3 regions of the Lysinibacillus sp. NPDC056220 genome follow, and region 1 is predicted to be linked to each of the others. Evidence: riboswitches for the same ligand, from Rfam matches in the RefSeq annotation. Region 1 holds a riboswitch; each other region holds the start of a gene.
The links. Region 1 has a riboswitch for S-adenosylmethionine ahead of ACOZBY_RS18190 (methionine ABC transporter ATP-binding protein). Riboswitches for the same ligand answer to the same signal wherever they lie in the genome.
Positions count from the first base shown of each region.

Region 2: linked by a shared signal. The riboswitch ahead of ACOZBY_RS09620 (Na+/H+ antiporter NhaC family protein) and the one ahead of ACOZBY_RS18190 (methionine ABC transporter ATP-binding protein) in region 1 are both predicted to bind S-adenosylmethionine.
Region 3: linked by a shared signal. The riboswitch ahead of ACOZBY_RS15605 (cyclase family protein) and the one ahead of ACOZBY_RS18190 (methionine ABC transporter ATP-binding protein) in region 1 are both predicted to bind S-adenosylmethionine.

Region 1 covers NZ_JBMOXD010000007.1:23,925-27,203, forward strand. Annotated here, with positions in the region: gene ACOZBY_RS18185 (methionine ABC transporter permease) at 39-707, opposite strand; gene ACOZBY_RS18190 (methionine ABC transporter ATP-binding protein) at 697-1,725, opposite strand; SAM riboswitch class I at 1,809-1,912, opposite strand; gene ACOZBY_RS18195 (thioredoxin family protein) at 1,969-2,280, opposite strand; gene ACOZBY_RS18200 (hypothetical protein) at 2,296-2,637, opposite strand; gene gcvH (glycine cleavage system protein GcvH) at 2,729-3,109, opposite strand; gene ACOZBY_RS18210 (arsenate reductase family protein) at 3,191-3,279, opposite strand, start outside.
Region 2 covers NZ_JBMOXD010000002.1:937,406-940,684, reverse strand. Annotated here, with positions in the region: gene ACOZBY_RS09625 (VanZ family protein) at 1-555, shown strand, start outside; gene ACOZBY_RS09620 (Na+/H+ antiporter NhaC family protein) at 771-2,051, opposite strand; SAM riboswitch class I at 2,156-2,259, opposite strand; gene ACOZBY_RS09615 (DUF3953 domain-containing protein) at 2,385-2,618, opposite strand.
Region 3 covers NZ_JBMOXD010000004.1:180,636-183,914, forward strand. Annotated here, with positions in the region: gene ACOZBY_RS15595 (helix-turn-helix domain-containing protein) at 1-260, shown strand, start outside; gene ACOZBY_RS15600 (hypothetical protein) at 423-824, shown strand; SAM riboswitch class I at 925-1,031, shown strand; gene ACOZBY_RS15605 (cyclase family protein) at 1,121-1,858, shown strand; gene ACOZBY_RS15610 (DedA family protein) at 1,888-2,484, opposite strand; gene ACOZBY_RS15615 (Cof-type HAD-IIB family hydrolase) at 2,576-3,279, opposite strand, start outside.

The DNA.
Region 1 (3,279 bases):
ATATGTTAGCGGTAAGAACCGGAATAACCTCAGTTTTATTAACGTTTATCAATTTTTTCTGTAATGAAATCACCTATCCATTGGATGATAAAGACTACTACTAAGATCAAAATAGTTGCCATTAATGTCACATCTTGGCGATTTCTTTGGAAACCGTCTAGGAAGGCTAAGTTCCCGAGACCCCCTGCACCGATTATCCCTGCCATTGCTGTATAACCGACAAGTGCTACAGCCGTAACAGTAATACCCGAAATGAGTGCTGGTAATGATTCAGGGATCAGTACTTTCCAAATAATTGTGGCTGTTTTAGCCCCCATTGAACGAGCTGCTTCAATAACACCCTTATCAATTTCTCGTAGCGCAATTAATACCATACGCGCATAGAACGGAGCCGCACCGATAATTAAAGCAGGTAAAGCAGCATTGGCTCCACGGATTGTACCAAGTAAAAACTTAGTAAATGGAATTAATAAAATAATTAACACGATAAATGGAATAGAACGGAATATATTAACGAGTGACCCTGTTAAAAAACTAACAATTTTATTAGCCCATAACTGATTCGGACTAGTTAAAAACAGAACAATCCCAATGGCTAACCCTAGAATAAATGTAATAACTGTTGAAATGGCCGTCATATATAATGTTTCATATGTAGCCTGCCACATGCTATCCCAGTCTACATTCGGAAAGAGATTAGTTAGCATCTGCAATCACCTCCGTTTGCACTTCCACTGTATTTAAATAGCTTAAGGCTTCAGTCACGTTTGCTTTCGACCCATCAATTTGCACAATGAGAGTACCATATGCACCATTTTTGGTTTGCGAAATATTCCCATGTACAATGCTTACTTCCACATCGAATTGCTTTACTAGATGTGAAATAACTGGCTGTTCTGTTTTTTCACCAACAAAAATCAATTTGACAAGTTGTCCAGTTGGATAATTTGCTTTGATTTGTTCTACTGTATCCTGTGTTTCCTTTGTATTGGTAATTTGCGCTACAAATTTCTTAGTAATGGCAGCCTGAGGAGCCTGGAAAACTTGCAATACTTCTCCACGCTCTACAATTTCGCCTGCCTCCATCACTGCTACACGATGACAAATCTTGCGGATGACATGCATTTCATGAGTAATGAGGACAATCGTTAACCCTAAACGTTCATTAATATCCACCAGTAAATCAAGAATGGCATCTGTTGTCTCAGGGTCTAGAGCAGATGTAGCCTCATCACATAGTAAAACCTCTGGATTATTGGCTAATGCTCGCGCAATCCCTACACGTTGCTTTTGTCCACCAGAGAGCTGTGATGGATATGCTTGATCACGACCTTCTAGGCCAACAAGTGCTATCAATTCCTTCACCCGTGCCTCACGTTGAGCTTTTGATACACCTGCGATTTCTAATGGGAAGGCAATGTTTTCTGCAACTGTTCGTGACCAAAGTAGGTTGAAATGTTGAAAAATCATACTAACCTTTTGTCTAGCTGCTCTAAGCTTTTGACCTTTAATCGATGAAAAAGCCTGATTGTTCACTGTTACTGTTCCTGTTGTTGGTTTCTCTAAGCCATTAAGTAAACGAATCATCGTACTTTTACCAGCGCCACTATAGCCGATAATGCCAAAAATTTCACCCTTATTAATAGTCAGGTTAACATCTTTGACTGCCGTTAATTCGCCATTTGCTGTTTTGTATTTCTTCGTTATATTTTGAAGCTGTATCATAGCGAATACTCCTTTTCTTATATAAAAAAACCCCTCCACTTATAGACAAGTAGAAGGGGTCACGTATTATACGTTGAACCGTTCTCTCATCTTTCAAAGAAAAATCTTTGGGTGATTTGGCACCTTTTCACTATGTGATGGTTGCCGGGCTTCATAGGGCACTTCCCTCCGCCGCTCTTCATAAGAGTTCGATATATTTAATGTTTTAGTAATATATTTGTTACTTTACCACGCTAATAAAGTTCAGTCAATTGATTTTTTTAACAATTCGTACAAAAAAGGTACGGATTGAAAAGCATAAATCTTTTCTGTCACTTTGCCACCGTCACAAACAAGTAAGCACGGAACGCTTTCAATTTGATGCTCAAAAGCAATTTGCTCCAAAAAATTAATATTTGCTTTCCCTAGCTTTAGGTGAGGTAATAGTTGTTCTACAATTGACATCATTTTCGATGCCACTGCACAAGTACCGCACATCGGTGTATATAAATAAAACGCAGCTTTTTCTCCGGACTGTAATGCCGTTTCCCACTGCTCTTTCGACCATTCTTCCATTTAGTTCACGCAACCTTACAAAATATATTCATTATGGATTGAGAAATGCGCACGAAGTAAAATCATGGCTAACACTTTTCTAGGTGTCGTTTCTACTTCCTTATATGTTGGCATTGTCCGTAAATGCTCCGCTTCAGGATAATGTCTGTCCATTAATGCACGTAGCTTATCGCCTGAAGTATCGGCATCAAAAAAGGTAAATAGCTCATAGCCCTCATAGGGATCGATTAGCTCTTCTAATTGATGCACACCAATTGTTCCATTCGTACATAGTATTGTAACATTCTCGTTTAAAATTGGCTCAATTTGTAGCTTATCTGAGCGTCCTTCTACTATCAAGCATTTCCCATCGAACATTACGCCACCTCCATTTAGACATTCCCACTTATACGTTATTATATAATAAAAAACGCCGGTAGTTTCCGACGTTTTTTGATTATGGCTTGTCTTATTCTGCTGTCATCTCTTCGTATTGTTCTGCTGTCATAAGTTTATCAACTTCTGATGCATCAGCAGGCTCTACGACGATCATCCATGCTTTTTCATATGGTGATTCATTAACGAATTCTGGGCTATCTTCTAAATCTGCATTAACTTCAACTACAGTACCTGAGATTGGTGCATATAATTCAGAAACAGTTTTTACTGATTCTACGCTACCGAATGGATCATCCGTTTTGATTTCATCGCCAACTTGTGGAAGCTCAACGAAAACGATATCTCCTAATTCAGATTGTGCGAAGTGCGTAATACCAATACGTACTTTTCCATCTTCTACTTTAACCCATTCATGCTCTTCAGAGTAACGTAAGTCTTTCGGTGTGCTCATGCAAAAAACCCCTCCATAATTATGTAATATATTCACTTTCAGTGTGCCATACTTCTCCTATAAAAACAAGAATAAAAACGGCTATATCCAAGCTTGCTCAAAATCGGATTCTTTAAACCCTAAAGTTACTTTTTTTCCATCTGTTACGAGTGGACGTTTTATTAACATCC
Region 2 (3,279 bases), on a different contig from region 1:
GAGGTCCCCTATACATTGATTACAAATGATTCCGAGGGCCAATGGTGGTTAACCGAAAATAATTATACCCCAGAGCAAACTTCAGCTGTAGGGCAAGAAGATAAGGCGAAATCATTGATGGATGAACTTGCTTTACTACCTCAAGATGCAGAATTTGCTGTACAGGAGAATGGTGAATTTGAATGGACATTACCAGACCGCACCGATGTACATAAAGATTACTGGACTGGGGATGTTAGTCTTGGTCTTAAACCGGATGGTCACGTGTATTCATTAACCTACAGCCTTCATGAAAATCAATTTATACGAGAGGTAAACATACTATCTCCTACAGAGGTATATGAACGGATCAAGGAAGGCGATTTTCCTCAAATAAAGTATAATGCGCTCGTTCAGGAGGAAGACCTTATTATAAAAAAAGGAGACCATATAGAGATTGATTCAATTGAGCTTTCGTATATGTATGATACAAAAGGTTTCTATCAGCCCATATACAATGTTGCAGGAAAGTTCAACGGCAACGATTGGTTTACTTTAATTCAGGCAAGAAAGTAATAGCTCATTCCGAATATTTGGCTCCAATTAACGGACAACCGGGCTTTCCATTGTAATGGGCTCCGTATTGGAATGAATTATCCCCTAAAAAATTGACTGCTTCCTAAGAGTGGAGCATGTTAGGTTTGGTAGTATATTACTCAAATATTAAAAATGACAAAAGTCATCGAGAGTGAACTTCTCGATGACTTTTGTCTACAGTCTGAAAGAAAAGTTTAGGCCTTCTTTTCTTTCGGGTACCCAATGAGAATAGCTATCATACCACAAATACCAATAAGAATAGGATAGAACGAGTATGGTAAGATACTCACTGGCGATATTTTGGCAACGCTTGCGGCTACTAGGAATTGAGCTCCGTATGGGAGAAGACCTTGAACCGTACAGGAGAAAATATCTAAAATACTTGCGGACTTTTTCGGCTCAATCTCATACTGATCAGCAATATTTTTGGCAAGCGGCCCAGCAATTAAAATAGCAATTGTATTATTGGCTGTAGATAAATTAGTTAGGCCCACAAGACCAGCTATACCTAATTCAGCGCCCTTCTGCGATTTAATCCTGCGTGTTACAAGGCGGAGCAAAAAGTCAATTCCTCCATTAAATTTAATAACCTCCACCATTCCAGCTATTAATATAGCTAGAAAGGCGATTTCAAACATACCTTCCATTCCTTCGCCAATTTTTTGTATAAGGCTCATTAGGTGATAGCTGCCATCTGCTAAGCCAACTGCACCGGCGAGGACAATCCCTAATGCAAGAACGAGGAAAACATTCATTCCCGATAACGCTAAAATAATCACTAAAACATAGGGAACAATTTTTACCCAATTATAGCTTAAATGCTCTACTTGAGCTGTTCCACCGGATGTCATAAACCCTAAAATAATGCTCGTAACCATAGCTGCCGGCAATACAATCCAAAAATTGACCTTAAATTTGTCCTTCATTTGCGCTCCTTGTGAACGAACGGCAGTAATAGTAGTATCTGAAATAAAAGATAAATTATCACCAAACATTGAACCGCCTATAACCGCTGCTATCACTAAAGCAATAGATAGCTCAGTCTGATCGCTTATCCCAACTCCTATGGGCGCCAGTGCAACAATTGTCCCCACTGACGTACCCATGGATAGAGAGATAAAACAGGCAATGATGAATAAACCTACAACAAGCAAGTTTTGAGGAATAATTGATAATGCAAAGTTAACAGTGGAATCTACGGCCCCCATCCCCTTGGCTACCTCTGAAAATGCCCCTGCTAATAGAAAAATAATAACCATCAGCATGACATTTAAATTTCCAGCACCTTGGCAAAAAATATCAACCTTCCGTGAAAACGATTCTTTTCGATTCATCGCTAGAGCCACAGCTCCCGAAATGCTAATAGCTACAATAACAGGGAAGGCATAAAAATCACCCGTCATAACCCCTGAACCAATAAATAAAATTATAAAAACAACAAATGGGATTAGCGCCCATGGATTCTCTCTCCTCATTGTTTACCTCCCAAAAATTAAAAATCAGCCCTATTTTTGTTTTTTCACCATAAAAAAGGCCTCATCTTGAAATAACAAGAAGAGGCCTTATAGTTAAAACGCTCCTCTTATCTATCAAGGACATTGCTTGCTGGATTTGGCACAGTAACTTAATAGTTCCGCTGCCGAGATTTCATCGGGCCAGTCCCTCCATCTCTCTTGATAAGAAGAAAAATATTATATTATATTTTTGACACAATATTAAAATACTAAAATAAAACATCCATAATTGCAACATGTTTTTAATTAGAAAAATTTTCTTGGCACTATCTTTAAGGTCCAGAATTCAACTTTTTAGATTAATATGAAGCTTTGTATAGACACATACACCGAAAATATAAATACGCCAACTAGAAAACAACCATATAATTTTCTCTCTCTCCCAAACTCTTTAATTCCTAATATTAACATAAATAAACCTAGGAAAAGGATCATTAAGAAATTTAGGCGGTATTCATATGTAATAAGTCCATAAATGGAAAGCGTGATGCCTATCGTTGATAAAATAATTTGTACTGTTTTTAACAAAACGATTCCTCCCTTTTTGCTTAAACAAATACTGTCAGTTATCTAACTTTTTTTGAATAAATAAATTCTATGATAGGTGATATGACCAATGTAAACCCAACGACTAAGAACAAAGGATAATTTTTCATGTCATTTAAATTGGAGACACCCTCTGAAGCAAAAAAAATTAGACAAGCTAAAATCATTAAAACATACTATCCAATTTTAGCATTGTGTGCTTCAATATGCTTATCCAGTTCATCTTTATCTTCTTTAATATCGCTATGGTTACCCGAAGAAGAATAAGGAAATAAAGCTAATTATAATAGAACCTCCATCAATTATTCCGAAACGAATCCATCTGTAGAGGGTAAAACTAACAATGTACAAACATATACAATGACTAAAAGACCGATTAATTTTTTCGATTGATGCATCCTTTGTCTAACCTCTATAGTGACAACTATTACCATTTAAAAATTGATTTATAATTTTAAAAAATCCAACAATACCCATTTAAACAATAATTTGTAAAATTCGGTTCGCTCAAAAAATCTATCCCTTTATGGCAAAACGGGCCATGGGAATTTCAGCTCTCGCCTCTTTTTCACAACTAATGACATTCGATTAACAAAAAATAACTTGTTGGAAGTATGGCTACGTTTGTAAGATAAGGCTAGCT
Region 3 (3,279 bases), on a different contig from region 1:
TACCGCTTAATCAGCGTAAAGCTCATCTGACTTCAAATCAGCTGCAACAACTAGACGCTGATCATTTGTTTATCACCTTCGACAAGCAACACTCCATTTATGAGAATGAAGAGCGTACTATTTTAACATCCTCTATGTGGAAAAACCTAAGGGCTGTTAAAAGAAACTGTGTCTATGAGGTGGATTTTTTAACGTGGATGAATTATGGAATCCTGTCACATAGCAAAAAAATAGATGATGTATTAAACGTTCTTGGCTAAAGAACAAAAGGGAAGCGCGCCATCGCTTCCTTTTTTAGTTTGTGTGGCATACCATTCAGCATAGTATATTAACACTTCAGTACAGGAATGGCGTTATTCAAACACCTAAAAAGATCATGATACATAAGATAAGATATCAGCTTCTGGCTAGGAGGAATTGATTTGTATTATAATCCTTATCCTTATTTTATTCACCCCTACCATTACCCGATACCATCGACAGACCATCAACTTGCAGCTAGAAACTTTTCACAACATTTAGCAATGCCGACTAGTAATAGTCCCTTTCCCCCTGTTGATACACAAAAATTAATATCTTCAGCTACGCGGATAAAGACGATTATGCAGCAGGCACAATTACTTACAGATAAAATTGATAGTTCTCAACAATTTGCACATGACTTAAAGAATGCTGCACAGCTTTCAAATAAAACAGAGGTCGAAAAATTAATTACATCCACAGGCATTACTACAAAATTTGAAACCAACTATACACCAGATAATTTTAGAATACAGCTTATGGATAGTGCCTGCTGTCGAGTAACGTTAATTTTGAATTGGTAAGTAAATTAATTTTAACCCTGTAATCCTATCAAAGTTGTAAACTATAAAAATATATGTTAAAGTATTTATACTATTATTTCTGAAAATTCTTATATCCTATTTCTTATCTAGAGAGACGGAGGGATCGGCCCGATGAAGTCTCAGCAACCAGCTCAAGCAGTATGGTGCTAATTCCTATTGGCAAAATTTAAGCCTGAAAGATGAGAAGACGCACTACCTATGTTTGATTCCGGGAGTCCTCTTCGATTGAGGACTCTTTTTTTATTGACTACTACTTTTAGAAAGCAGGGAATTTAATGTCTAACGAACTTTTACAAGCATTGCACTTACTAAAATCAAAACAATGGGTCGATTTGACACATACCTTCGGCCCAGACTCACCTCATTTTTTCATGTTTGAAGATGCTAAATTTGAAACATTATTCTCGCATGATGATGGATTTTTTGCACAGCAGTTTTCTTTTCCTGGACAATATGGAACACATATTGACCCACCCATTCACTTTGTAAGAGATACTCGATTTATAGATGAATTAGCACTAAAGGAGCTTGTTCTTCCGCTTATCGTCATTGATAAATCACAGGAGGCTGCTAGTAATCATGACTTTACGCTCAGTGTACAAGATATTCTAGAATTCGAGACACACTATGGACAGATTGAAGAAGGTACATTTGTGGCACTGCGAACAGATTGGAGTAAGCGTTGGCCAGATAAAGAGGCATTTAGTAATAAAGATGTCAATGGAGATAATCATCTCCCAGGTTGGGGCTTGGAGGCCTTACAATTTCTATTCAAGGAACGTAAAGTAAGTGCAATAGGTCATGAAACTTTTGATACTGATTCTGCCACTGATTTTCGTCAAAGTGGCCAATTAGTTGGTGAATATTTTGTCCTCAATCAAGACACTTATCAAATTGAGCTCATGACTAATTTAGACAAGCTACCTCCTAAAGGTGCTATTATTTTTAATATAGTACCCAAGCCTGAAAAAGCATCTGGATTCCCTGTACGTTCATTTGCCATCTTGCCATAACAAAAAGTCGGTAGGAATCCTACTGACTTTTACTTTTGTACGTTTCTTTTTTTAAATAAATAATAAACAATTAACATGACTAGGACAAACAGCAAGATGACGTACATACTGTAATGAGATAAATAGTAACCGACGAATCGCCATTTCTCTCCTAGCACTTTTCCTAAGGTTATAAATGTAAAAGTCCATATAAATGCCCCTGTATAAGCAAAGAAAGCGAATTTCCTATATGGATAATTATTAATAGCGGCGATATAGGCTGTTAGATGGCGTACACCAGGAATAAAATAGCCAGCAATTAATAAAAAAGGCCCCACTTTCATAAACATTTTTTTAGTAAATTCAATTTTTTGCTCAGTTATATGAATCTTTGGCCCATATTTCTGCAAGAGCGGTAAGCCAAATCGACGGCCGATATAGTAGCTTAAAGTAATCCCCCCCATTGCGCCAATCAGAGCACTTACTAAAGCTGGGATATGTCCAAGGCTTTCTCGATAAACACTATAGCCTACATAAGTTAAAAATACTTCATCGGGAAGTGGCAACCCAACAATGCCTCCAATTAGGATCACGATGATGCCAAAATACCCGTAATGTTCAATTAGAGATTGCACATGCTGCGCCATTTTTCATCCCACCTAATACATTGTTCTATATACTCATAACTGTATACCAAAAGAGTCTCTCAAGCCTCCACTTTACTTCCTTTCCATGTCGTTAAATAATGTGCAGCTTTCGTAAAGCAAAATCTATGCCGCCTTCAATGGATTTCTTTGTAACAAAATCTGCAACATTTTTTAGAGCTTGGCTCCCATTCCCCATAGCTACCCCAAGGCCAACCAGCTCTAGCATATCTATATCATTCTCTCCATCTCCAAAAGCTATGGCATCCTTAGCATTAATCTCAAAATAATCAAGTACAGCCTTTACGGCTATCGACTTGGACACATCTTGCTGTAAAACATTCACAATATAAGGATGCCATCGTTGCCGTAATATATTCGAAAATTGACGAGCTAATCTTTTTTCAGCCTGTTCATCAGCATAAAGGCACATAAGAAAAACCTCTTCATCCATAATGCTTTCTTTTCTAACTGGAAAATCACATAAAGACAATGTCTCTTGCATCGCGCTTAAGGCTAATGGATTTTGTATATCATTCATCGTAAGTTGTTCTGTAAAAAATGTTAAGGAATGCTGATGTTGCTGTGCAAAAGCTTGAACATTTTGAACAATGCCCTTCTCAATCGGAATTTTATGTATCACAACATCCTTGTGTTTCACATATGCCCCATTCGCTGTAATAAAGGTTTCAATCCCTAAATTTTTCAGCTCTTCACACATGGACAACGGTCTTCCTGTCGCAGCCACAAGATAGATTCCCTTTTCCTGTAATAGTCGAATAGCCTGCCTCGTACTTT